DNA from 4 places in the Mesorhizobium sp. BH1-1-4 genome. Region 3 is predicted to be linked to each of the others. Evidence: predicted binding sites of a transcription regulator. Region 3 holds the regulator's gene; each other region holds the start of a gene.
What was found. Region 3 encodes LexA, which represses DNA repair genes until DNA is damaged. Its sites were predicted from a motif close to TGTTCNNNNTGTGTTCNG; they were not measured.
Positions count from the first base shown of each region.

Region 1: the regulator LexA is predicted to act here: its motif matches at 1,007-1,024, upstream of LB569_RS19670 (sel1 repeat family protein).
Region 2: the regulator LexA is predicted to act here: its motif matches at 4,550-4,567, upstream of dinB (DNA polymerase IV).
Region 4: the regulator LexA is predicted to act here: its motif matches at 1,683-1,700, upstream of dinB (DNA polymerase IV).

Region 1 covers NZ_JAIUIN010000011.1:66,171-71,953, reverse strand. Annotated here, with positions in the region: gene LB569_RS19680 (recombinase family protein) at 1-313, opposite strand, end outside; gene LB569_RS19675 (DUF2147 domain-containing protein) at 367-708, opposite strand; gene LB569_RS19670 (sel1 repeat family protein) at 1,147-1,413, shown strand; gene LB569_RS19665 (branched-chain amino acid ABC transporter substrate-binding protein) at 1,807-2,928, shown strand; gene LB569_RS19660 (glycosyltransferase family 39 protein) at 3,197-4,561, shown strand; gene LB569_RS19655 (glycosyltransferase) at 4,611-5,783, shown strand, end outside.
Region 2 covers NZ_JAIUIN010000004.1:287,058-292,840, forward strand. Annotated here, with positions in the region: gene LB569_RS10270 (DUF6088 family protein) at 1-141, opposite strand, end outside; gene xth (exodeoxyribonuclease III) at 253-1,029, opposite strand; gene LB569_RS10280 (DUF3606 domain-containing protein) at 1,048-1,227, opposite strand; gene ligD (DNA ligase D) at 1,162-3,291, shown strand; gene dinB (DNA polymerase IV) at 3,316-4,437, opposite strand; partial or broken gene LB569_RS10295 (ImuA family protein) at 4,616-5,376, shown strand; gene LB569_RS10300 (Y-family DNA polymerase) at 5,291-5,783, shown strand, end outside.
Region 3 covers NZ_JAIUIN010000003.1:269,241-275,023, forward strand. Annotated here, with positions in the region: gene LB569_RS07785 (ABC transporter ATP-binding protein) at 1-750, opposite strand, end outside; gene LB569_RS07790 (ABC transporter substrate-binding protein) at 811-1,797, opposite strand; gene LB569_RS07795 (GntR family transcriptional regulator) at 1,951-2,724, shown strand; gene lexA (transcriptional repressor LexA) at 3,110-3,853, shown strand; gene LB569_RS07805 (ComEC/Rec2 family competence protein) at 3,847-5,783, opposite strand, start outside.
Region 4 covers NZ_JAIUIN010000010.1:220,467-226,249, reverse strand. Annotated here, with positions in the region: gene LB569_RS19300 (alpha/beta hydrolase) at 1-264, opposite strand, end outside; gene LB569_RS19295 (dihydrofolate reductase family protein) at 455-1,042, opposite strand; gene LB569_RS19290 (winged helix-turn-helix transcriptional regulator) at 1,150-1,566, shown strand; gene dinB (DNA polymerase IV) at 1,733-2,980, shown strand; gene LB569_RS19280 (YkvA family protein) at 3,281-3,664, shown strand; gene LB569_RS19275 (sterol desaturase family protein) at 3,741-4,274, opposite strand; gene LB569_RS19270 (NUDIX domain-containing protein) at 4,448-4,924, shown strand; gene LB569_RS19265 (excalibur calcium-binding domain-containing protein) at 4,938-5,273, opposite strand; gene LB569_RS19260 (Gfo/Idh/MocA family protein) at 5,345-5,783, opposite strand, start outside.

The sequences.
Region 1 (5,783 bases), on a different contig from region 3:
AGCGGATGGCCCGCGTGGGCTTCACGCGAGTGATACGGTCAATGTTCTCAACGATCAGGACCACATCGCTTGGTATCTTGCCAGAACGGACGTCCCCGACAAACTGGCCCAGTTCGGCTTCAAGGTTCGCGCCTTTGAATGCGCTCACACCATCGTCTACCAGTTGACTGTCGAGGATCAGACCATAGGAGGCACAGAATGCCTCGGCGTTCTTCGTCTGCCTGGCAGAGCTATCGCCCTGCGCCTGCTTGCCGGAACTCCAGCGAGCATAAGAAATCGCATTGCGGCCCTTGAGGTCTCGGGGCTGTAGCATGGCTGGACGGTCTCCGTTCGTGTCTGGAGGCCGCCCGATACCACTATGCAGAATTAAAGTCTATGCCAGGTCTGGCTCTTGCAGATCAGGCCGCCGAGCACGCAACCGCTCATCTTGAGCGAGGTGCCCGACAATGTCGCCTTGCCTGAATAGGTCTTGTCGTTTGCCGGATCGGTGATGTTGCCGGTATATTTGTTGTCGCCGGCCGCCTTGAGCGAGCCGATGGTCTTGCCGGCATATTTGCCGGACTTCAGCGTAATGGAAAACGAGCCGGAGCCACCGATGGCAGCAGTGTCACCGGCTTGCGTCTTCCAGTTGCCCTCGATCGGATCGGCAAACGCCGCGCCGCTCAGCATCAAAGTGGCCGCCAAGGCCAGGCTCACTTTTCCAAACATGTCTTCCTCCCTTTGGATGGCCGGCCGGATGCTCCGCCTCGCCGGTCTGCCGCTTACGCAAACGTAAGCTAATCCAGCTTCCAGCAAAACAAAAGCGGTGCCGCTACGGAAGACTTTGGCATTTTGAAGCCGCCTGAATTCGCGCTGTCGGCGAGGAAATGAAAACGATCGCCGTCTCCTGTTTGTCTCCTAGGGTTAGCGGAGTGTTGATCGAGGCCTGCAAGATTTTCGTCAAATTTGACGAAAATCGGCTGAATTGCTGGCTTCGTATCCTTAACGAATTTCCGTGTTTACCTCTTGTTTTAGCTTTGTTTTCCTCAAATTAAGCACGCCATTTAACGACGGATTCAAGCCTGCGCGGCATTCTCGAAAGCATCGAAAGAGCGGCCCGGACAAGACAAACGGAGGCAGCTCTCGGGAGCCAGACAGGGGACTAAAATGGCACGTTTTGAAATGCTTGAAGCAGGTTTCGGCGCCATGGGGGCAACTGCCCAGGCCGACATTCTTTTCGAACTGGGCATGATGTATGCGACCGGCCGCGATTGCGAGACCGACGTCGTTGCCGCCCACAAATGGTTCAACATCGCCGCCATCAAGGGATCGGCCCGCGCCGCCGAACTGCGCTCGGAACTCTCAGCCGCGATGTCGAAGATCGAGATCGCCAAGGCGCTGCGCGAAGCCCGCGAATGGATGACCATGCACTGAATTTCGCCAGAAGGGGACGCTTCGGCCAAGACCGCTAAAGACGGTCGGGCTAAAACAGGGACAAGGCTGCGCAGACAGCCAGGCTACAGGCCAACAATGCCAGAATGCGGCAGGCCGACAGGTTCAAGCCGCGCGAATGATGGTCAGCAGGAAGACAGGGAAGACCAAGTTGGATTCGCGGCGCGGGGGCGCTGGGGAACAGCCTGACAGGCAAAAAAACCACGACCAGCCGGAACAAGGCTGGCGTGGCTTTTTTGCGAGAGTGGGACATCTCAGGCCCAATCGAGCGGCGCCAATGCGCCTAGACAGGCGCAATGAAGGATGAAATTGTCCCGCCTCTCTGGAAGAAGCGTGGCCGGGGCGGCCGCGCGTGAGTGGAGGAGTTCTATTGTCATGAAAAAAATGAGTATTTTGAGCGCGGCCATTTTCGGCCTGATGATGAGCGCGCCGGTCGCGTTCGCCGACGACATCACCATTTCGGTGGTCGGCCCGATGACCGGACAGCTCGCCACCATCGGCGACCAGTTCAAGCAGGGCGCACAGGCCGCCGCCGACGCCATCAACGCCGCTGGCGGTGTCAATGGTTCGCAGATCAAGCTCGACATCGAGGACGACCAGTGCGATCCCAAGCAGGCCGTGTCGGTCGCCAATCGCATCGTCGCCAACGGCGTCAAGTTCATCGACGGCCATGCCTGCTCGGGTTCGAGCATTCCGGCCTCGGCCGTCTATGCGGAGGCCGGTGCGTTGATGATGAGCCCGGCTTCGTCGAACCCGGTGCTGACCGACGCCGCGGCCAAGGCCGGCTGGCCGACGATCATGCGTCTCTATACGCGTGACGACGCACAGGGCGCCTTCATCGGCCCGTGGATCGCCAAGAAATATGCCGGCAAGAACGTCGTCGTCCTGCACGACAAGAGCGCCTACGGTCAGGGCGTGGCCGATGCCGTCAGGTCAACCATGAATGCCGGTGGCCTCAAGGAAGTCTATTATGACGCCATCAATCCGGGCGAGAAGGACTATTCGGCGCTTGTCACCAAGCTTAAGGATCTCAAGGCCGATGTGGTCTATTTCGGCGGCTACCATCCTGAGGCTGGCCTGATCCTGCGTCAGTCGGCCGAACAGAACCTGAAGTTCCAGCTGATCATGCCGGACTCCATCGCCTCGCCGGAATTCTGGCAGGTTGCCGGCCCGGCCGGCGAGGGCACCATGTTCGTGTTCCCGTCGGATCCCCAGGCAAAGCCGGAAGCCAAGGCGGCGGTCGAGAAGATCAAGGCCGGCGGCTTCGTGCCGGAAGGCTTCACGCTGTTCTCCTACGCCGTGGTCCAGGCTTTCGCCGAAGGCATCAAGCGCGCCGGCAGCGACGATCCGGCCAAGGTTGCCGAGGCGCTGAAGAACGGCACGCCGATCAGCACCGTTGTCGGCGATGTCACCTTCGACGAGAAGGGCGACCTCAAGAACGCCAGCTACGACATCAACCAGTGGCATGACGGCAAATACGCGCCGATCGCGCAGTAATCGCTCCGCCGCTTCGGCGGTCAGGGAACTTGAACAAATGGCCGGGTTCGTCCCGGCCATTTTTGTCGGAAACACTGTAGTTGAGCGCCCGGCATTTCACGTCCGGAAAGAAATAAATATCACTCTGTAATTGCGCTATTAGGGAAGGCTTTTTTAGGTCAAAAAATGAATGTAGGGGTGATTCTTTCTGCCGCTTCGCGTTTTGAGACAGGCAGATTTGCTCGCCGACTTGCCCCATTCGCATAATCAGATCCGGATCTGGCGCCATATGAATTCAACCACAAACCTGGCCGGCGAGAATTTCTTGACCCGCCGCGTGTACATCATGATCGGCTGCCTCGTCGTGTTGACCGTCTTGGCGGCATTGTGGCCGATTTATCGGGCGTTCCTCGATATCGAGATTGATACCAATGAGGGATGGAATGCCTACTATGCCGATGCGGCGATGGGGCGGATGCCGCTCTATCCCGCTGCCCATCAGCTGATTGCCAACAATTATCCGCCACTTTCCTTTTACATTGTCGGGGGTCTGGGGCGGTTGATCGGTGATGTCGTGCTGGCCGGACGGTTGCTGTCGCTCGCAGCAATTCTGGTGATCGCCTGGGGTGTTTTCCGCGCCATCCGCCTGCTGGGTGGGGATGCGACCTCCGCGGTGATCGGCGCGCTATTTTTCGGCGCCACCATGTGCCGCTTTTTTACCGGCTATGTCGGGATGGATGACCCCCATTTGCTGGCCCAGGCAGCCATGACGATTGGCTTTGTCGCCTTCCTCAAGGCCCGGGCGCAGGATCGCGGCTACGCCCTGCCCATTCTTCTGATGGTGGCCGCCGGGTTCATCAAACACAACATCGTAGTGATGCCTCTGACAGCAATGATATGGGTGGGCATCAACAAGCCGCGGCAAATGGTGAAATCCGCGATCCTGGCGGCTTTCGCCATCGTTCTGGGTTTTGCCCTCTGTTACGTCGCCTTCGGCCCCGATTTTTTCAGCAATCTGAGGTCGCCGCGCGCCTATTCGCTGAAACACGCCTTCGGCGCCATCGGCCATCTGCAATGGATTGCCGTTGGACTGGCCGCCTGGGTTTACGTCGGCATTACGCGCAGGACCGATCCCAATATCCGCTTGTGCAATCTCCTAAACATCCTTGGCCTCGTGATGTTCTTTGTCCAGAAAACCGGCGATGGCGTGGCCTACAACGCGCAATTCGAACTGGTCTTCGGGGTGTCGATTGCCACCGGCCTCGCTTTCGCGCATGCGCCGCTTTTGCCGCTCGCTCGGCGCTGGTCGCCGGAGGCGCTGCGGTTCGTCCTTTTGCTCGCCATTTGTCTTCGCCTGGTGGCATCGTCACGCATTGAACCGGTGAGATTGTTGATCGATCCGAGTTTTCATGAGGAAATAGCCGCGCGCGAAGCGGCTATGTCCACGACGGCCGCGCGCTTAAAAAGCGTCCCTGGAGATGCGACCTGTTTCTGTACGCTCGCCAGCTACCGTTCAGGAAAAACGTTCATTGTTGATCCCTTCTACGTCCACCAGCAGGTTCTCGCCGGACTCCTTCCTCCCGATGCCATCGACAAACTCGTCGCTGCCGGAAAGTTGACTGTCGTGGAAGCGGATCCCCTTCTGCATTGGTAAGTTTTTGTTCCACAGGATTGCTACTGTGCCAAGCTCAGATAACCCAAGGATGATTTTGAACATCGATGTCAAAGACAGTCAAAATGCGACGTCGCATTTTGCCCCATTGGTTTCAGTGATCATTCCGACATTCAATGAATTTGCGAATGTGTCCAAGGTCGCCGCGGCCATCGGGAATGCGCTCGAGGGCAAGGAACATGAGATCGTTTTTGTTGACGACGACTCCTCTGACGGAACCAGAGCTGAAGTCGCAAAATTGGCTGCCGTTCTCCCCGGAGTTCGGCTCATCCATCGGATCGGCCGGCGCGGGCTGTCCACTGCCGTCACCGAAGGAATGCTCAGCACGACCACGCCGTTCATGGTCGTGATGGATGCCGATCTTCAGCATGACGAGGCCATCATACCGAAAATGCTTTCCTTCCTCGAAGCCAACACCGCTGATCTTGTGGTTGGCTCCAGGTACATCGAAGGGGGTGGGTTGGGCTCCTGGGACAAACGCCGGGCACAAATTAGCGCTTTTGCAACGCGGCTGGCCAAGATGGTAACGAAGAGCGATCTCACGGACCCGATGAGCGGGTTCTTCGCTATTACGAGATCAGCTTTCGATAACTCGGTCAGGGATTTGTCAGGTCAAGGCTACAAGATCCTGCTAGATATCTGCGCTTCCTCGAAATCTCCGTTGAGGATCCAGGAGGTCGCTTACCAGTTTCGCACGAGGCAGGCCGGCGAGAGCAAGCTGGATGCCTTGGTTACATGGGAATATCTGATGCTGCTGGCCGACAAGTTGGTCGGTCACGTCGTTCCGGCGCGCTTCATATCCTTCTCCCTGATAGGCGGCCTTGGCGTGTTCGTTCACATGGTGGTCTTGTCGGCACTTCTCGCCACGGGTCTTGCGGATTTTATAGCCGCTCAAGGCCTCGCGACAGTCACCGCGATGGTGTTCAATTTCTTTGTGAACAACACACTGACCTATCGCGATAGACGTCTCCGGGGTGCCAAGGAGGTGATCTTTGGCCTGTTCACTTTCATGCTTGTATGCTCCGTGGGTGCTTTCGCCAATGTAGGCATTGCAAACTATCTGTTCGCCAACAGTCATTACAGATGGTGGTCGGCAGGCTTGGCCGGCATCCTCCTCGGCGCCGTTTGGAACTATGCGGCCACGTCGATCTTTACCTGGAGAGTGAGGAAACGCCCGAGCGTGGCCGCAAAGGGCTCCACCGTA
Region 2 (5,783 bases), on a different contig from region 3:
CAATCGCTGCAGGGTCTTGTCCACCGCGGCGCGCGCGCCGAGATCGGCAAAGTCGCCCGGGGTCCAGACCTCCTCCGGCTTGGACTCGATGCGCGCGAGCACGCGGGAGCGAATATCGGTGTCGTGTTCGACCGGCGTCATGTCCGAAATATGCGACAATTTTCGGACATAGGCAAGAGGATGACGTCCGAAGAATGCTACAAACTTCGGACACGGGCGCGAAGTCTGGAGCCACAGTCGCTCAAACTCGGGCTACTCAAGCTCGATCCATGCCGGCGCATGATCGCTCGGCTTCTCCCACCCACGCGTATCAACATCCACCCCCGCACCGCGAAGCTTGGGCGACAACGAGGGACTGACCAGCAGATGGTCCATTCGCAAGCCAGAACTCTTGTCGTAGCCGCCGCCGTATGAGTGATTCCAATACGTGTAGACTCCTTTTTCAGGATGGATGCGCCTGACCGCATCGATCCAGCCATCCTCGAGCATCTCGGCATAGGCTTGGCGACTCTCGGGAAAGTAAACCGCATCGCCGATCCATCGTCGCGGGACGACGGCATCAATCGGAGTTGGGACGACATTATAGTCGCCGCACAGCACTGTCAGGGCGCCCTCCTGGAGAAGAGTTTGGCCGTAGCCGATCAGACGGTCGAACCAGCGCAACTTGTAGTCAAACTTGGGACCCGGGGCGGGATTTCCGTTTGGCAGGTAAAGACAGCCGACAACGAGCCCGCTGACCTCCGCCTCGATATAGCGGCTATGGCTGTCGTCAGGGTCGCCAGGGAGCCCGCGTCGGCGCTCGATCGGGTCAGCTCCGCGAGCCAGGATAGCGACGCCGTTGTAGGATTTCTGGCCGTGCCAGATTGCACCATAGCCAGCGTCGCCGATCGCCTCGGCCGGAAATTTCTCGTCCGAGGTTTTGAGTTCTTGAAGACAGACGACGTCATAGCGCGTGGCCTTTAGCCAAGCGATGAGGACCGGCAGGCGACCATTGACGCCGTTTACATTGAACGTGGCAACCCGGAACATCTAGCCCGATGCCGTGGTTCAGTTCTTAACTAGCTTATCCTCGACCTTCTTGCGGCTGTTCCCGACCGATTTCACGGCTGACTTCACCTCGGCCTTGCTCGCTCCGGTCTTACCCGCCTCGTATTTCACTTCATGATCCTGTCCACCAGCGACCTTCGCGCGGTCCTGGTTGCGTCCACGTGTTGTTGTATTGGGCATTTCATCCTCCAAAAGATTGCCATTCCAGACCCAACAACGCAGCCAGACTCTTCCGGTTCAATGTCTCGAAATGCCGATTTGGAACCGAATCCCATTCAGGGTATTGAATCGAGCCATGTATTCGAGTTCCGCATGCCGGCCGTAGAGGCCGCCCTCAGCAAAAAGCGCCCTCGGCGCCGGGACTCAGAATCTACCCCGAAGTACCCCCCGCCTCGGTTTCGCCCTTTCCAACTCTGCACGCTGACAGACGCCATACCCGTGGGCAGCAATTGGCTGTTCGAAATGAAGTTCGACGGCTACCGCGCCCAGGTCGCCATCGCCGGCCCGGAGGTCGTGGTCTACACGCGCAACGGCCACGACTGGACCCGCCAGTTCAAGGTGATCCTGCCGCCGCTTCAAGCACTGGCCAAGGGCTCGGCGCTCGTCGACGGCGAGATCGTCGCCATCGACAGCCAGGGCCGCACCAACTTCTCGATGCTGAAGACCGGCATTGCCGCGGGCATGCCGCTCAAGTTCTACGCCTTTGACCTGCTGGAAATGAACGGCGAGGATCTGTCCGGCCGGCCCCTGCTCGAGCGCAAGGAACGGCTTGCGGAACTGCTGGGCGAGAGGGACCCGGACGACAGCCTGCAGTTTTCCGGCCACATCGCCGACAACGGCAAAAAGGTCTTCGACACCATGTGCGCCGGCGGCCACGAGGGCATCATCGCCAAGCGCGCGGACAGTCGCTATGTCGGCGACCGCACCGACAGCTGGCTCAAGATCAAGTGCACGAAACGACAGGAGTTTGTCGTTGGCGGTTACCGGCCAAGCGACACCGGCCGCGGCATGGCCTCGCTGATCCTGGGCACCTATGAGAACGGCAAGCTGATCTACCGCGGCCGCGTCGGCACTGGCTTCACCGAGGCAATGCGCAAGTCTATTCTGGCGCAGTTGGAAAAGCGGCTTCTGGACAGGCCTGCCTTCGCATCCGTGCCGCGCGATATCGCGCGTCGCGCCAGGTGGGTGAAGCCCGAACTCGTAGCCGAGGTTGCCTATTCCGAAGTGACACCAGATGGCAGTCTGCGCCATCCAAGCTTTCAAGGCATGCGCGAAGACAAGCGCGCCGACCAGGTGGTGATGGAAATGCCCATCGCGACCACCGCTACGGCCAATCTCGATCCCGCCATGGGCAAGGAGATCGCACGCGCGGTTGGCGTGACCCTGACCCATCCCGACAAGGTCATGTATCCAGGCACAGAGGTGACCAAGGCGACGCTCGCCGCCTATTACGCTGCGGTCGCCGAGAAGATGTTGCCGCATATCCAGGATCGGCCCTTGTCGCTCGTCCGCGACACCGATGGCGACCTGCAGCAGACCTTTTTTCAGAAGCACAAGCTACCTGGCATGCCCAAGGCCATCCATGATGGTGGGTTAGAGAAGATGTCGGGCAAGGAAAGCCGCATCCTCTGGGTCGATGACCTGGCCGGGTTGATCGGCGGCGTTCAGATGAACGTGCTCGAGTTCCACGTCTGGGGTAGCCTGCGCCAGCAGCCTGACCTGCCGCACCGCATGATCTTCGACATCGACCCCGACGAGGGCCTGGGCTTTGGCGACGTCCAGCAGGCCGCGCTCGACATCCGCGGGGTTCTGGAGGCCCTCGGCCTCCAATCCTGGCCGCTGGTGTCCGGCGGCAAGGGCGTGCATGTCGTCGTTCCGCTCGTCCCCGAAGCTGACTGGGAGGAGGTCAAAGGCTTCTGCCAAGATTTCGCCGAACTGCTGGCCCGTACCGATCCGTCCCGCTTCGTCGCGAACATGAGCAAGGCCAGGCGCAAGGGCCGTATGTTCATCGACTATCTGCGCAACGGGCAGGGCTCCACGGCAATCTGCCCCTGGTCGACCCGAGCGCGGGCCGGCGCCTCCTGCGCGGTCCCCGTAACCTGGGAAGAGTTGCCAACGCTCACAAGTGCCAATGCGTTTGACGTTTTTGCCGCTGCGGCGAGGGCTCAAGGGCCGGATGCCTGGGATGGGTATTTCGAGGTCGAGCAGACGCTTACGGACCGTATGCGCAAAGCGGTTCAGTAGCCGACCAGCTCGGTCTGGATCGCATCAAAACAGTCCTAGCTGATCCGCAATCGGGACGCTGTCCCTGCCTTCCAAAGATGACAGTGTCACACCCAGCAAGCGGATGCCCTTCGCGGTCGGGAACAGGTCGGCGAGCTGGCTCTGTGCCACCTCAAGCATTTCATTGGCCCCCAGCACGAGCCTTGGAAGGGTACGGCTGCGTGTTACCTGCTGGAAATCGGTGAACTTCACCTTCAGCGTCACCGTCCTGCCGGAAAGGTGCTTGGCTTCGCAATGGCGCCAAACCTTTTCGGCCAGCGGTGCCAGCTCGGCGCGCGCCGCATCAAGGGCAAAGATATCGACCGCAAAGGTATCTTCGGCGCCGACGGATTTCCGCGGACGGTCGGGCTGAACCGACCGCTCATCAATCCCCCGGGCGATCTGATAATACCAGATTCCCGACTTGCCGAAATGTTGCTGCAGGAAAGCTAGTGGCTTCTCGCGCAGATCGGCACCCGTCTCTATGCCCAACCTCTCCATCTTCGCGGCAGTCGCCGGCCCCACGCCGTGGAACTTCTTTACCGGCAGCCTAGCCACGAAGTCAGGCCCCATCGTCGGCGTGATGAGCGCCTGGCCGTTGGGCTTATTGAGGTCGCTCGCAATCTTGGCCAGGAATTTGCAATAGGAGATCCCCGCCGAGGCGTTGAGCCCGGTCACCTCCTTGATCCGGGCGCGGATCAGCGTTGCCATCTCGGTTGCAAAGGGGATGTGCTGCTTGTTTTGCGTTACGTCGAGATAAGCCTCGTCCAACGACAGTGGCTCAATCAGGTCCGTATGCTCGGCGAAGATCTGGTGAATCTGTCCCGAGACCGCCCGATAGACGTCGAAGCGCGGTGTGACAAAGATCAGCTCGGGGCAGCGACGCTTGGCAGTGACAGATGGCAGTGCCGACCGTACCCCAAAGGCGCGCGCTTCGTAGCTTGCTGCCGCCACGACGCCACGAGCGGCTGAACCACCGACCGCCACGGGCTTGCCTCTGAGCTCAGGATTGTCGCGCTGCTCGACCGAAGCGTAAAACGCATCCATATCCACGTGGATGATCTTGCGCAAAACGGCAGGCTCCGTCGGCGCCTCCACCTCCCGATCATCGTCCCCTATCGCACTCACTGCGCCCACTCTCCGAACACCGCCATGTCGTCAGACCGCAACTCGATCGAGCGCAGTCTGCAATCAACTCTCGAAGCGGCGCAACGAGTCGGATTGACTCAGGAGGGCCAAAGAGAACAAATAAGGAACATACCAGCCCCGAAATCCATTGGGAAGACTGTTTGAGAGTGATTTGTCCATGGGTCAGCCGGCCGAAAGCCCTGCTATCGCTGCGCTTCGCGAGCAAGTCGCGCGCCTCGAAGGCGAGCCGACGCGCAACCGCGCAACGCTTCCTTTCGGCGTGCCGGCGATCGACAAAGCGCTGCCGGAGGAGGGCTGGCGCTCGGGGCGCTGCATGAGGTTGCTGGTGGCCGCAACGGGGCGATCGATGGTGCGGCGGCTGCGCTCTTTGCCGCCGGCATAGCAGCGCGCGCCAAGGGCAAGGTGCTCTGGTGTGTCACCCGGTAGGATCTCTTTGCGCCCGCGCTCGCCCAAGCCGGGTTACTGCCCGGTCGCGTCGTCTATGTCGAGGCCGGCGACGAGGCCGCTGTGCTCGCCTGCTTCGAGGAGGGGCTTCGTCATGGCGGCCTAGGGGCCGTCGTCGCCGAACTGGCCCGTCTCTCCATGACCGCCTCCCGCCGCCTGCAGCTTGCCGCCGAAACCTCGGGCGCCATCGGCATCGCCATCCGCCGCTGGCGACGGCAAACCGAAGCGACCGATTTTGGACAACCAACGGCCGCGGTCACCCGCTGGCGGGTCACCGCGCTTCCCTCCCGCCCCTTGCCGGCCCCCGGCGTCGGCCGTGCTCGCTGGCAGCTGGAGCTGATCCGGGTCCGGGCTGGTGAAAGCGCCGATTTTGAAGTGGAAGCCTGCGATGCCAAGGGTCGTCTCGCTCTTTTTTCCGGCTTGGCCGACCGATCGTCTGCGGCGCGCACTGGGCCAGTCCGCGCCATCGGCTGAAACCCCGATCGTCATGCTGGGCCGGCAGGGAAACCGGCGGCTCGTGCTGGCCGCCGATGCAGCGGCCCGCGCCGCCGGTCTGCGCGTCGGCATGCCGCCGAGTAAGGCCCAGGTCCTGGTGCCGGGGCTGCAGAGCTTCGATCTTGATCCGGCGGGCGACGCCGAGGCTCTCGATAGAATGGCGCTCTGGTCGCTGCGCTACGCGCCGATCGTCGCCGCCGATCCACCCGATGGCCTCATCATCGACACCACCGGCGCCGACCACCTCCATGGCGGCGAGGACGCGATGCTTTCGGGGCTGGTATCGCGCATCGCGACGTCGGGCATCGAGGCTCGTGCGGCCGTTGCCGATACCTGGGGCGCTGCCCATGCCTGCGCGCGGTTTCTCGCTCGCCCCACCTTCGTCG
Region 3 (5,783 bases):
GACGGAAAAATGGCCGATCAGATCGAGAACCGTGACCCTCGCCTTCTCCTCGCCGGTGACCTCCAGCAAGACCCGGCCCGCGTCGAGCATGATCACGCGGCTGCCGTAATCGACGGCGTGCTGCATGTTGTGGGTCACCATCAGGGTCGTCAGCTTCAGCGCGTTGACAGCCCGCACCGTCGCCCGCATGACAATCTCGGCCGTGCGCGGGTCGAGCGCCGCGGTATGTTCGTCAAGCAGCAGCAAATCCGGTGACCCGCCGACCGCCATGATCAGCGACAGCGACTGCCGCTGCCCGCCCGAAAGCAGGTCGACGCGGGTGTCGAGGCGGTTCTCAAGGCCGAGGCCCAGTATCGACAGGCGTTCCTTGTAGGACGCGAGCCGGGTGGCGTTCAGCCCCTGGCGCAAGGTGCGCTTGCTGCTGCGCAAGTCGGCCAGCAGCATGTTTTCCGCGACCGTCATGCTGGCGGCGGTGCCGCGCATCGGATCCTGGAAGACGCGCGCCAGTTGCGCGGCGCGCTTGTGTACGGGCATTCCAGTCACATCGGCGCCGTTGATCAGGATCTGGCCGGAATCGAGGATCAGGGCGCCGGAAATGGCATTGAGCATGCTGCTTTTGCCAGCACCGTTGGAGCCGATGACGATGCCGAACTCGCCCGTGGCCAGCGACAGACTGAGACCGTCCAGCGCGACCTTCTCGTCGGCCTGGCCCTTGTAGAATACTTTGCGCGCCGATCGGATTTCGAGCATCGTTCCTCCCTCACCTCAAGGATGACGGCGCCGAGGCCGTCACCCCTTGCGGTTCCGATGTCAGTCGACGATGCAGCCGCAATCGGCCATCGAAGCGGGTATCTCGATACCGAACGCGGCCATCGCCTTGCGCGAGATCGTTGCCATGTGGTCCTTGTAGGCCGGGCGCGACGACGCGATCGTCTTGGGGTCCTTCCCCTTCAGGATCTCGGCGGCGATGGTGCCGGCGTTGACGCCGACCTGCGTGTAATTGACCGCAAAGCTCGCCGGCACGGTGCCGTTGCGGACCGCGCTGTCATCGGAGTTGACGACCGGGATACCGGCCTGGCGGGCGGCCGCGGAGACAGCGGCGATCGCCGGCTGGATAAGGTTCGAGGCCGGGCCGTAGATCACGTCGGCCTTGCCGGCGAGCGAAGCGATGCGTTGCTGGATGTCATTGACGTTGTCGATGCCGACCTCCACCACCTCGAAGCCGGCCGCGGGCGCCGCCGCCTTGATCTTTTCGACCAAGGCAACGTCGTTGGCCTCGCCGGGATTGTAAGGCACGCCGAAGCGCTTGGCGTTGGGCAGCAACTTCTTGGTGAAGGCCATCACCGCGGCGACGTCCTGCAGATCGCTGGCGCCGGTCATGCCTTCGTCTCCGGCGTCCCATGAGGGCACCAGCTTGGCCGCCACCGGATCGGTGACCGCGGCAAAGACGATCGGAATGCCGGAACCGGCGAGCGCCTTCTTGGCGATCTGCGAAACCGGCGTGGTGATGGTGTAGATCAGCTTGGGCTGCTCGGCCTGCAGCTTGGCGATCATCTGCGGCACCAGCGATGCATCGAAATTGGTATGGCTCTCCGTATAGACGACGTCCTTGCCTTCGACGAAGCCGTTGTCCGTCAGCGCCTTCTTGAAGCCGGCTATGGCGGCGTTGAGCTGCGGATGTTCGCCGAAATTGGCAATGCCGATGCGGATCTGATCGGCGGCGGCACTGCCGGCGCTCACCATCAACGCGCCAGCCAGGAACAAACCCGACACCCAAGCGGATTTCGACTTCAACATCATTTCCTCCCAGATTTGATCAGCGCCGCTTGCAGCGCGGCTACTGCAACGATCATGGTCAGTCGGCCGTCCCCTGTCAAACATTATATATAATTCTTGCCACGGTCGGACATCATATATAATTTCTCTTTGCCGGACGACGGATGGACCGCGATGCAGGATGAGACGAACTCCACGAAAACGGAGGCAGCCTATCGGCTGTTGCGTCGGGATATCCTGACCACGCGCCTCATGCCCGGCGCGCCCCTCAAGCTGAGCGCGTTGCGCGGCACCTATGGCGTCGGCTGGACGCCGTTGCGCGAAGCCTTGTCGCGGCTCGAGGCCGAACGCCTGGTCACCGCCATCAGCAACCGTGGTTTTACAGTCGCTCCCGTATCGCGGGCCGAACTGGAGGATCTGGCGCGCGCCAGGATGGTGGTCGAGATCCCCTTGTTCCTCGAATCGATGGAGAAAGGCGGCAAGGAATGGGAGGATGCCGTTGTCACCGCCCACTACCGGCTCTCCCGTTGCAAGACCGCGGTCGACGATCCCTCGGATGCGGCCGTCGACAAATGGGACGAGAACCACGAGGCTTTCCATGCGGCGCTGCTGAGCGCCGCCACATGCAACTGGCTGTTGCGTTTCCGCTCGACAATCTCGGATCAGCTACGCCGCCATCATCGCTTTCTTGGCCTGGCGCCGACATTACGGGCCGCGGCTGGCCTCAAGGATGGCTATGAGGAGGCCATGGAGGCATTGCGCGAAGCGATCGCCATCGAGCATCACACCGCGATCATGGAAGCGGCACTCGATCGTGACGTCGAGCGGGCCAAGGCGCTGATGACGGCCCATATCGGCTACACGCTGCATGTCTATGTCCACAGCGAAGACAGTGGCGCGACCAAATACGCCGCCCGCGCCGGCAGCTTGAAGGCTGTCGCCGGATGATGTCGGGCCCGTGCACCGGCCGACGCTTGAGGAATAAAGGCCGCCCGTGAGCGGCTTGCCGGCTGTTGGCGTTTTGATTTCGTTTCGTTCCGCCGGAGATGGCACGAACACTTGCTGGAGCCTCTTACCTGGATCCTTCGAAAGGGCTGGCGCCAAGCCTCCTTCAGGGTTAGGCCGCAAGCCATTAACCATAACGATTTCAAGGCCCATGCGGAAACGAAAGGTCGTCTGCCGGCCGCAGTCGCGAGCCAAAAGCTTCTGACGCCTTAACAAATTCACTAAACTTTAAACGGTTGCAGAACACAACTGGAACAGATAGGGTTTGTTCTGGGTTTGTTTTTCGATTCTGAATCAGACCGTTGTTCAATGCCTTGGGGGCCGCGCCATGCTGACACGCAAGCAACATGAACTGCTGATGTTCATCCACGAACGCCTCAAGGAAAGCGGCATACCGCCGTCCTTCGACGAGATGAAAGAAGCGCTCGATCTTGCCTCCAAATCGGGGATCCATCGCCTGATCACGGCGCTGGAGGAACGCGGCTTTATCCGGCGGCTACCCAATCGGGCGCGTGCGCTGGAAGTGCTGCGGCTGCCGGATTCGATCGCGCCCGGCCTCAACGCGGCAAAGAAATTCTCGCCAAGCGTCATCCAGGGCAGCCTGGGTCAAAACAATCTCGGTCGCCAGATCAAGCCGGCAGCCGCACCTTCGCGCCTGCCCGCGGCCGGCAATGACGACGATGCGGTTTCAGCTGTGTCCATCCCCGTTATGGGCCGTATCGCCGCCGGTGTGCCGATCGACGCCATCCAGCATCAGACGCATACGATCTCGGTGCCGCCGGATATGATCATGGGCGGCGAGCACTATGCGCTGGAAGTCAAAGGCGACTCGATGATCGAGGCCGGCATCTTCGACGGCGACACGGTCATCATCCGCAATGCCGATACGGCAAGCCCAGGCGAAATCATCGTGGCGCTGGTCGACGAGGAGGAAGCGACGCTGAAGCGGTTCCGCCGCAAAGGCGCCTCGATCGCCCTCGAAGCCGCCAATCCGGCCTATGAAACCCGCATTTTCGGGCCGGACAGGGTCAAGGTGCAAGGCAGGCTGGTCGGCTTGATCAGGCGCTACTGAGCCTGTTTGCCATCGGGCTTGTCGGGCTTTTTATAGGGCGGCAGTCCCCTCGCCTCGCGTGAGAATTTTCGTTGCTCATGCCAGGGCCGGTATGGTTGGTCGACGGCGAATTCGATCTTGGCCGGGGTCGTGGCCGACCGAGGATCGAAGAAGACCGCGGCACTTCCCTTGCGGGCGAGCTGCCGTTTGGTGACGACGAGAACCAGCGGATTGTGGCAAGCATCGTAGGCGGTCGCGTCATTGACCACGATGAGGTCGGCGAACGCGCAGGCCTTCCAGGTGTCCTTGCGGTCTTCGACATGCGCTATGATCGCACCGGACGGGTGTCTGGCGATACAGACGCCTTCGGTGCAATAGAACGGCGCTCCCGTCGGCAGGTTTACCGCATCGGCGATGGCGAATTGCCCACCTGCCTTGTCGAACATCTCCGGTACGACGAGGGCTTCCGATGTCAGCGCGCGTTTCCAGTTGTCGACGGTGAATTCGTTCGGGCGAGCCCGGTTGACCGCGAGTTCGCCGCCGCCGATCGGCAGCGCGACCAGCCGCGCATCTTCCGAGATCAGCACATCGGGCGTGCGCGTATCCGACACAGTCAACAAGCTGGCAAGCGCGAATGGCAGTGCCGCGAGCCGCAGCCGGGTCGTCGCCATCGTCGCGATGACCAATGCGACGGTTACCAGCAGCACGGATTGCCGCGAAATCAACCCGACACCATCGATTGGCGAGCGCTCCGATATCCACGCCGATACGGCAATCATCGCCGTCAGGCCTTTGCCCATGAGGTAAAGAGCCGGCCAATCCAGTCCGAACGGCATCAGCAACGCACTGGCGACGGCCAGGAACATCACGACCGACACGATCGGCATGACGGCCAGATTGGCGAACAGGCTGAGCGGCGACACCCGCTGGAAATGCCAGATCGCAAACAGCGCCGTGGCGCTGCCGGCGATGATGGACGTCATGGCCAGTCCGCCTGCCCCCAAAAGGAGTTTTCGCGTCAGGAACCCAGCTAGGGATCGCTTTGGCGCCGGTGGCCTCGTCTTTCCCGCATGGTGATCCGCCCAGCCCGCATAAGCGCCGACCAGCGCCGCGGTCGCGGCGAAGGACATCTGGAAACTCGGGCCAACGACTTCGTGCGGGGACACCGCGATGACGGCAATGGCCGAGATTGCCAGATTGCGCATTGTCAGCGCCGCCCGGTCGAACAGAACGGCGATCAACATCACGGCCAGCATGATGAAGCTGCGCTCGGCGGCAACGACGACGCCCGAGATGATGAGATAGGCCGCGATCGAGAAAAGCGCGGCGGCCGCGGCGTACTTCTTGACCGGGCGGCGTGAGGAAAAATCCGGAAACAGCGCGAATACGCCGCGCATCAGCATCATCATGGTGCCCGCGACCAGCGCCATGTGCAGTCCGGAAATCGAAATGATGTGATAGATGCCTGTTCGCCGCATGGCTTCGTTGATTTCATCAGGAATGCCCGCGCGCACCCCGACCATCAGCGCCGCCGCGATCTCACCCTCGGCGCCACCGACACTGGCTCTGATGTGGTCGGCGATGTCCTGCCTGGTATTTTCGACCGACGAGGCAAGGCGGGACCACAGCGGCGCCTCGTCGTCGTCGGGAACGATCCTTGGCGTTCCCATGAAGAAGCCGCTGCCGCCGATCCCAGCGAAATAGCTGTCGAAGGAAAAATCGTAACTGTCCGGGCGCACCGGACCGGTCGGCGGCAACAGCCTGGCGTAGCCGCTCACCAGCGAACCGGCCTTCACGCCGGCCGGTATCTTGGCGGCGGAAATGCGAACCCGTTCCGGTGCATAGCGCAATTTCGGCCGGACGGTCGACGTCACGTCGATGGTCAACCGGATACGTCCGGTCTCCATATAGTCGAGCGACACCACCCGGCCGGTCACCTGCGTGGCGATTT
Region 4 (5,783 bases), on a different contig from region 3:
CGTGTAGATCGAGCCGCCGATGAAGCCGCCGCCATGCGCATAAAACAGCACCCGCTCGTCGTCGGCGCCCTTGGGCACGACCCACATCGCCGGCACGCCGCCGGCATCGACCTCGATATAGTCGACGCCGCGCGGCTCGCCCGTCAGCGCCGTCCAGTGGACATCGTTGTGGTCGATGATCGCCTGCGGGCTGGTCAGTTTGCCCGCATTGGCCGCGATCGCCGCGTAATGGTTCCTGTTCGCCTCGCTCTCGATGCTTGCCATGATGGTCTCCTCGATCCGCCGATCGCGTGTCTCGCGATGGTCCGAAGCTTGAGACGGACGGGCCGACAAAAAGGATACGGACGGGATGCGTTTATCTCCGGGCATGGCTGACGGCCGCTTGCCAGCAACAGCATGCGAAAGGCGAAGACAGGCCGGCAAGGGACTCTGCCCGCACCATATTTCGGCCAGGTCAGCCAGCCGCCGCGTAGCGGTTGACCACCATGCCGCAGGCATAGGCCTTCGAGCCGAGCAGACGCAGCTTGTGAAAGCCGCCCTGGTCGAAGATACGGCGGCCGGCGCCCAGCACGGCCGGATTGACGAACAGCTGGAACTCGTCGACCAGCCCGGCCGCGATCAGCGCCGAGGCGAAACCGGCGCCGCCGAAGACGGCCATGTCGCCGCCCTCGCCCGCCTTCAGCGCGTTGACCTCGCGCGCAAGGACGCCGCTCACCACCGTGGTGCGTTCCCAGCGCGAGGCCTCGAGCCTGTCGCTCGGCACCACCTTGCGCGCTTCGACGATGCGCTGGGCGAAGGCATAGAACGGATCGGCCGGATATTTCCGCGCCGCCTTGCCCCAATGGGTGAGATAGCCCTCCTCGGCCATCTTGCTGCTCAAGAGGATGGTGTCGATGCCGGCGAACACGGCGTTGAAATCCCGTTTCAGCTCGGCGTCCCAGCCATTGTCGTCGCCCCACTCCCAGAGCTGCCACGGATGATCGGCCTCGGCGCCGACAAAACCGTCGACCGACATCTGCATCTGAAGGATGAGCTTTTTCATTGATTGTCCTCCTCGGATCGCGCAGTAAATGCTTTACTTTCGGAACCATTTGACGCATGCGAACAATGATGTCAATAGTAAATTGATTTAAAAATGGAACCATATAAATGTCGACCCGCGAAAGATCCGGCTGCCCGATCAACCTGTCGCTGGAACTGCTCGGCGATCGCTGGACGCTGCTCATCATCCGCGACCTGGTCTTCGCCGGCAAAAAGCATTTTCGCGAGTTCCTGCAATCCGATGAAGGCATCTCTTCGCGCACGCTGGCCGAGCGGCTGCAGACGCTGCAGGACGAAGGCATCCTCACCCGCAGCGACGACCCGAGCCACGGGCTGAAGGCGATCTACCGGCTGACCGAGGCCGGCATCGACTTGCTTCCGGTGCTGGCCACGCTGGGCGCCTGGGGCAGCAAGCACCGCAAGTCCGACGACAAGCTGGCCCGCATCGCAAACGAACTGGCGGCTGGCGGCGAACCGGCGCTGGAACGGATGAAAGCGGCGCTGCGGGCGGAGCATCTTGTGTAGGCAAGGGCGACTGGACCGAAGCAGCAGGATTCCGCAACGTCGGCGCCGCCCGCAAGTCCCGCTGCAAAGCACCGGCCACGGGCATGCCACGGCTCACATTGACAGAGATCCCTTTTTGTTCTCTATTCGTTCCGATCTATCAGCAATCGCGGATGAGCGGAACGGGATGGAAACGACGGCAACCATCCTGCATGCCGATCTCGACGCCTTCTATGCCTCGGTCGAGCAATTGCTCGACCCGACGCTGCGCGGCAAGCCGATCGCGGTCGGCGGCGGCGTGGTGCTCGCGGCCTCGTATGAGGCGCGTGTCTTCGGCGTGCGCGGCGGCATGCCGGGCCGCAAGGCGCGTGAGCTTTGCCCGCAATTGATCTTCGTCGGCGGCAATTTCGGCCACTACCAGCGGCTGGGTGACGCGGCGATCAAGGTCCTCGACGATTTCACGCCGGTGGTCGAGCGCATCTCCATCGACGAGGCCTTCGCCGATGTCGCCGGCTGCACGCATCTGTTCGGCTCACCCCGGGAGATCGCCACGGCGATCCGGGGCCGTGTGCGGGCAGAACTCGGCCTGCCGATCTCGATCGGTGTCGCGCGCACCAAGCATCTGGCCAAGATCGCCTCGCAGGTCGCCAAGCCCGACGGGCTGGTGGTGGTCGACCCCGGCACCGAGCTTGCCTTCCTGCAGGATCTGCCGGTCTCGCTGATGTGGGGCGTCGGCCCGGCCACCAGGGCGCGGTTGACCGAGATCGGCGTCGAGACCATCGGCGAGTTGGCCCGGACCCACAGCGGCGCCCTGGCCCGGCTGCTTGGCCCCGCCGCCGGCGAAAAGCTCGCGGCGCTGGCGTGGAACCGCGATCCGCGCAAGCTGGAGACGAAGCGCCGGGCGCACTCGGCCGGCGCGCAGTCGGCGCTCGGGATGAAACCCGCCGTGGCGCGCGTCATCGTGCCGACATTGCTGCATCTGGCCGACCGCGTCGCCAGCCGGCTGCGCGCCAAGAACCGCCCCGGCCGCACGGTGACGGTGCGCGTGCGCTTTGCCGATCTCCGCGCCATCACGCGTTCGATCACGCTGGAGCAGCCGATCTCGGCGACCGCCATGCTGGCCGAGATCGCGGGAGATCTGGTGCGCGGCGTCCTCGCCGACCACCCACGGGAGAAAACCATCTCGCTGCTGGCGATCTCGGTCTCGCACCTGGAGGAGAGTGCCGAGCTGCAACTCGACCTGCCGCTCGGCCTCGCCGACGAGAAGCGCCGCCCCGGCAGCCAGAAAGGCCTCGCCCGCTTCGGCGCCGACCGCGCCATCGACAAGATCCGCCAGCGCTTCGGCAAGCAGGCTGTCGGCTACGGCACGGTGGCGCTGGAGGCGGCCCGCTCGGTGCCCGACGAATTCAGGGAATTGGCGCAAAAGGAACTGTGAGCGGAGGAGCCCTCCCCGGCGCTCACGCCTTGCGGATCAACGTCCCGGACCAGGCGGCGCCGCGGTCACGGCGGACAGTGGCTCGCGCTTCACCAGCTCCGGCTTTTGATAGGTCTTCCTCACCGCAATTCCCCACGCCCAAGCGTCTGGCGGCAACCAACATCCGGCAGGCAAGGCTTATCAAGAAGAGGCGAAATTAGGTAGCGGGTCAGTTTGCAGATCGCGAACATGGTTGCAATGATAGAGGCGAAGGGAGCGGAGACGCCGACGGTCCGAGATCTTACAAAAGAGAGTTGCCGTGTGACCATCCTTGACAAGGCAAGGCAATGGGCAAGGGCCATCAAGCGCGATGTGATGGCCTTGTGGCTGGCCGCCCGCGATCCGCGCGTTCCGTGGTACGCCAAGGTTGCCGCCGGCATGGTCGCCGCCTACGCGCTCAGTCCTATCGATCTGATACCCGATTTCATCCCTGTACTCGGATATCTGGACGACCTGATCATCGTACCGCTCGGCGTCCTGCTTGCGGTGAAGCTGATCCCCGCCGATCTGATGGCCGAGTTTCGCGCGGACGCCATTCGCCGATCCAAACCGACCAGCCGTGGCGGTCTCGTATTCATCGTTGGAATTTGGATTCTGATGGCCGCCGCGTTCATCTGGTTATTCTGGCCAGATTGCTCGGCCTAGATTTCAGGCCCGGCGTTTATCATCGCCGAGCAGACCACAAATCATGTTTGTGGCTGTCGAAAAGCCCCTGCCCACGTCAAGGCCGCGCGGTACCGAAAATCCGGTCCCAGAATATCGACGTCACGCCGAAATTGGCGCTCTCGTCGACATGATGGTGCACCGCGTGACGACGCTTCAGCGTATAGAGATAGCTCGGATGCGCCGGATGCCAGTGATGGATCATGTGGTGGACGCTGATGTACCAGAGATAGCCCAGCATCAGCCCGCAGCTCACCGCGCTCGCGGTCACGAAGCCGGACACCATCCAGACAGGCAGGAACGCCACCAGCGCATGCACGCCGAGACTGAGCCAGGTGGGCGTGCCCACCGGACTGCGCTCCTCGACATGGTGACGGTCGTGCAGGTCCCGTATCCAGGGAATGTGGTGCAGCACGAACCTGTGCAGGACGTATTCGATCAGCGTCCACAGGCCGAGACAGATCAGAACGGTGCCGATCCAGTCCGGCGCGCCCTCTTCTCCGGCCTCTATCAGCCCGGCCACCCCCAACACGGCGATCACCAGGGGATAGACCACGAAGTCGCTATAGTAGCCGATCAGACCCAGCTGCATTCGGACGCCTCACCTGACTTTCGACGCCGCCCCAAAAACGGTGCTATCAGATTGCCGGACTCGCGCATGAGGTGCAATGCGCATGCGCCTGACATAGCGTCGCAATTCCCAGGTGCAAGACCGGATGCGGAATCGGTCGACTTCGCACCACAACCGCGAACGGACATGCAAACATGGCAAAACGCAGCGCGGGCCTGCTGATCTATCGCCGCGGCGGCGGTGACATCCAGGTGCTGCTGGTGCATCCCGGCGGCCCGTTCTGGGCGAAGAAGGACGATGGCGCCTGGTCGATCCCCAAGGGCCTCGTCGACGATGACGAGGACGAGCTGGCGGCGGCACGGCGCGAGACAAGCGAGGAGATTGGCATCACCATGGACGGCCCCTTCACGCGCCTTGGTGACTACAAGCAGCCGGGCGGCAAGATCGTCATCGCCTGGTCCGTCGAGGCCGACATCGAGATCGATGCGGCCGCGATCAAGAGCAACACTTTTACGATGGAATGGCCGCCGCGCTCCGGGTCGATGAAAGAATTTCCGGAAGTCGACAGAGCCGGCTGGTTCAGCTTGGCCGAGGCCGAGGTGAAGATTTTGCAGGGGCAACGCCCGATGCTATCGGATTTGGTGGAGCGACTGGACAGGACAACGAAGTAACCGGCAAGGCGCTTTAGCGGCTGGTGGACCAGTAACGATGAACCCTGACGCCGCTAGGGCTGCCACCATGCCAGGGCTCGCAGGCAATACCGTCATGGTCGGCATCGTGGGTCGGCCAATAGCCGGGTTCGCCCCTTCGAGCGGGGGCGAGGCCGACCAATCGGGCGGCGGTGCAGTTCGGAAACGCGGCAAGGTGCCTTAGCACCGAAAAAGGTGTGTCGAACCGGATGCCGACGAAGCCATAAACGATGTAACCCGAAAGCAGAATGAACGGCGCAAACAGAGCCACCCATCTCAGCCTGCCAAGACGGCGACGAGGTGACGGCCAGCGTAACAACGGCAGGAGCATCCCCGCCAGCTCCGGTTAAAGTGCCCGAATCAACCTAACGTCGCCCCAGCGCCGTGACAATGGCGTCCACCTCACCCAAACCGCGCCGCCGTCCACGCCCCGCCGGCCGCGTTCGACTCGACCGCCGCCGCCACGAACTTCACGCCGCGCGCGCCGTCGACCACGTCGGGCACCTGCGCCGCTCGCGCGGGATCGACCGTGCCGCCAGAGCGATGGGCGCGGATGATGTCGGCGGCGTCGCGGTAGAAATTGGCGAAGGCCTCGATATAGCCCTCCGGATGCGCCGCCGGCATGCGCGAGACGCGGCGGGCTTCCGCCGTCGAACCATGGCCGCCGCGCACCAGCGTGCGGGTTTCCTCGCCATAGACGGAAAAACGCAATTCCTCCGGCCGCGCGCCCGACCATTCGAGCCCGGCCTTGTCGCCATAGATGCGCACGGAGAGATCGTTGTAGTGGCCGGGCGAAGTCTGGCTGGCGAGGATGGTGCCGCGCGCGCCGTCGGTCCAGCGC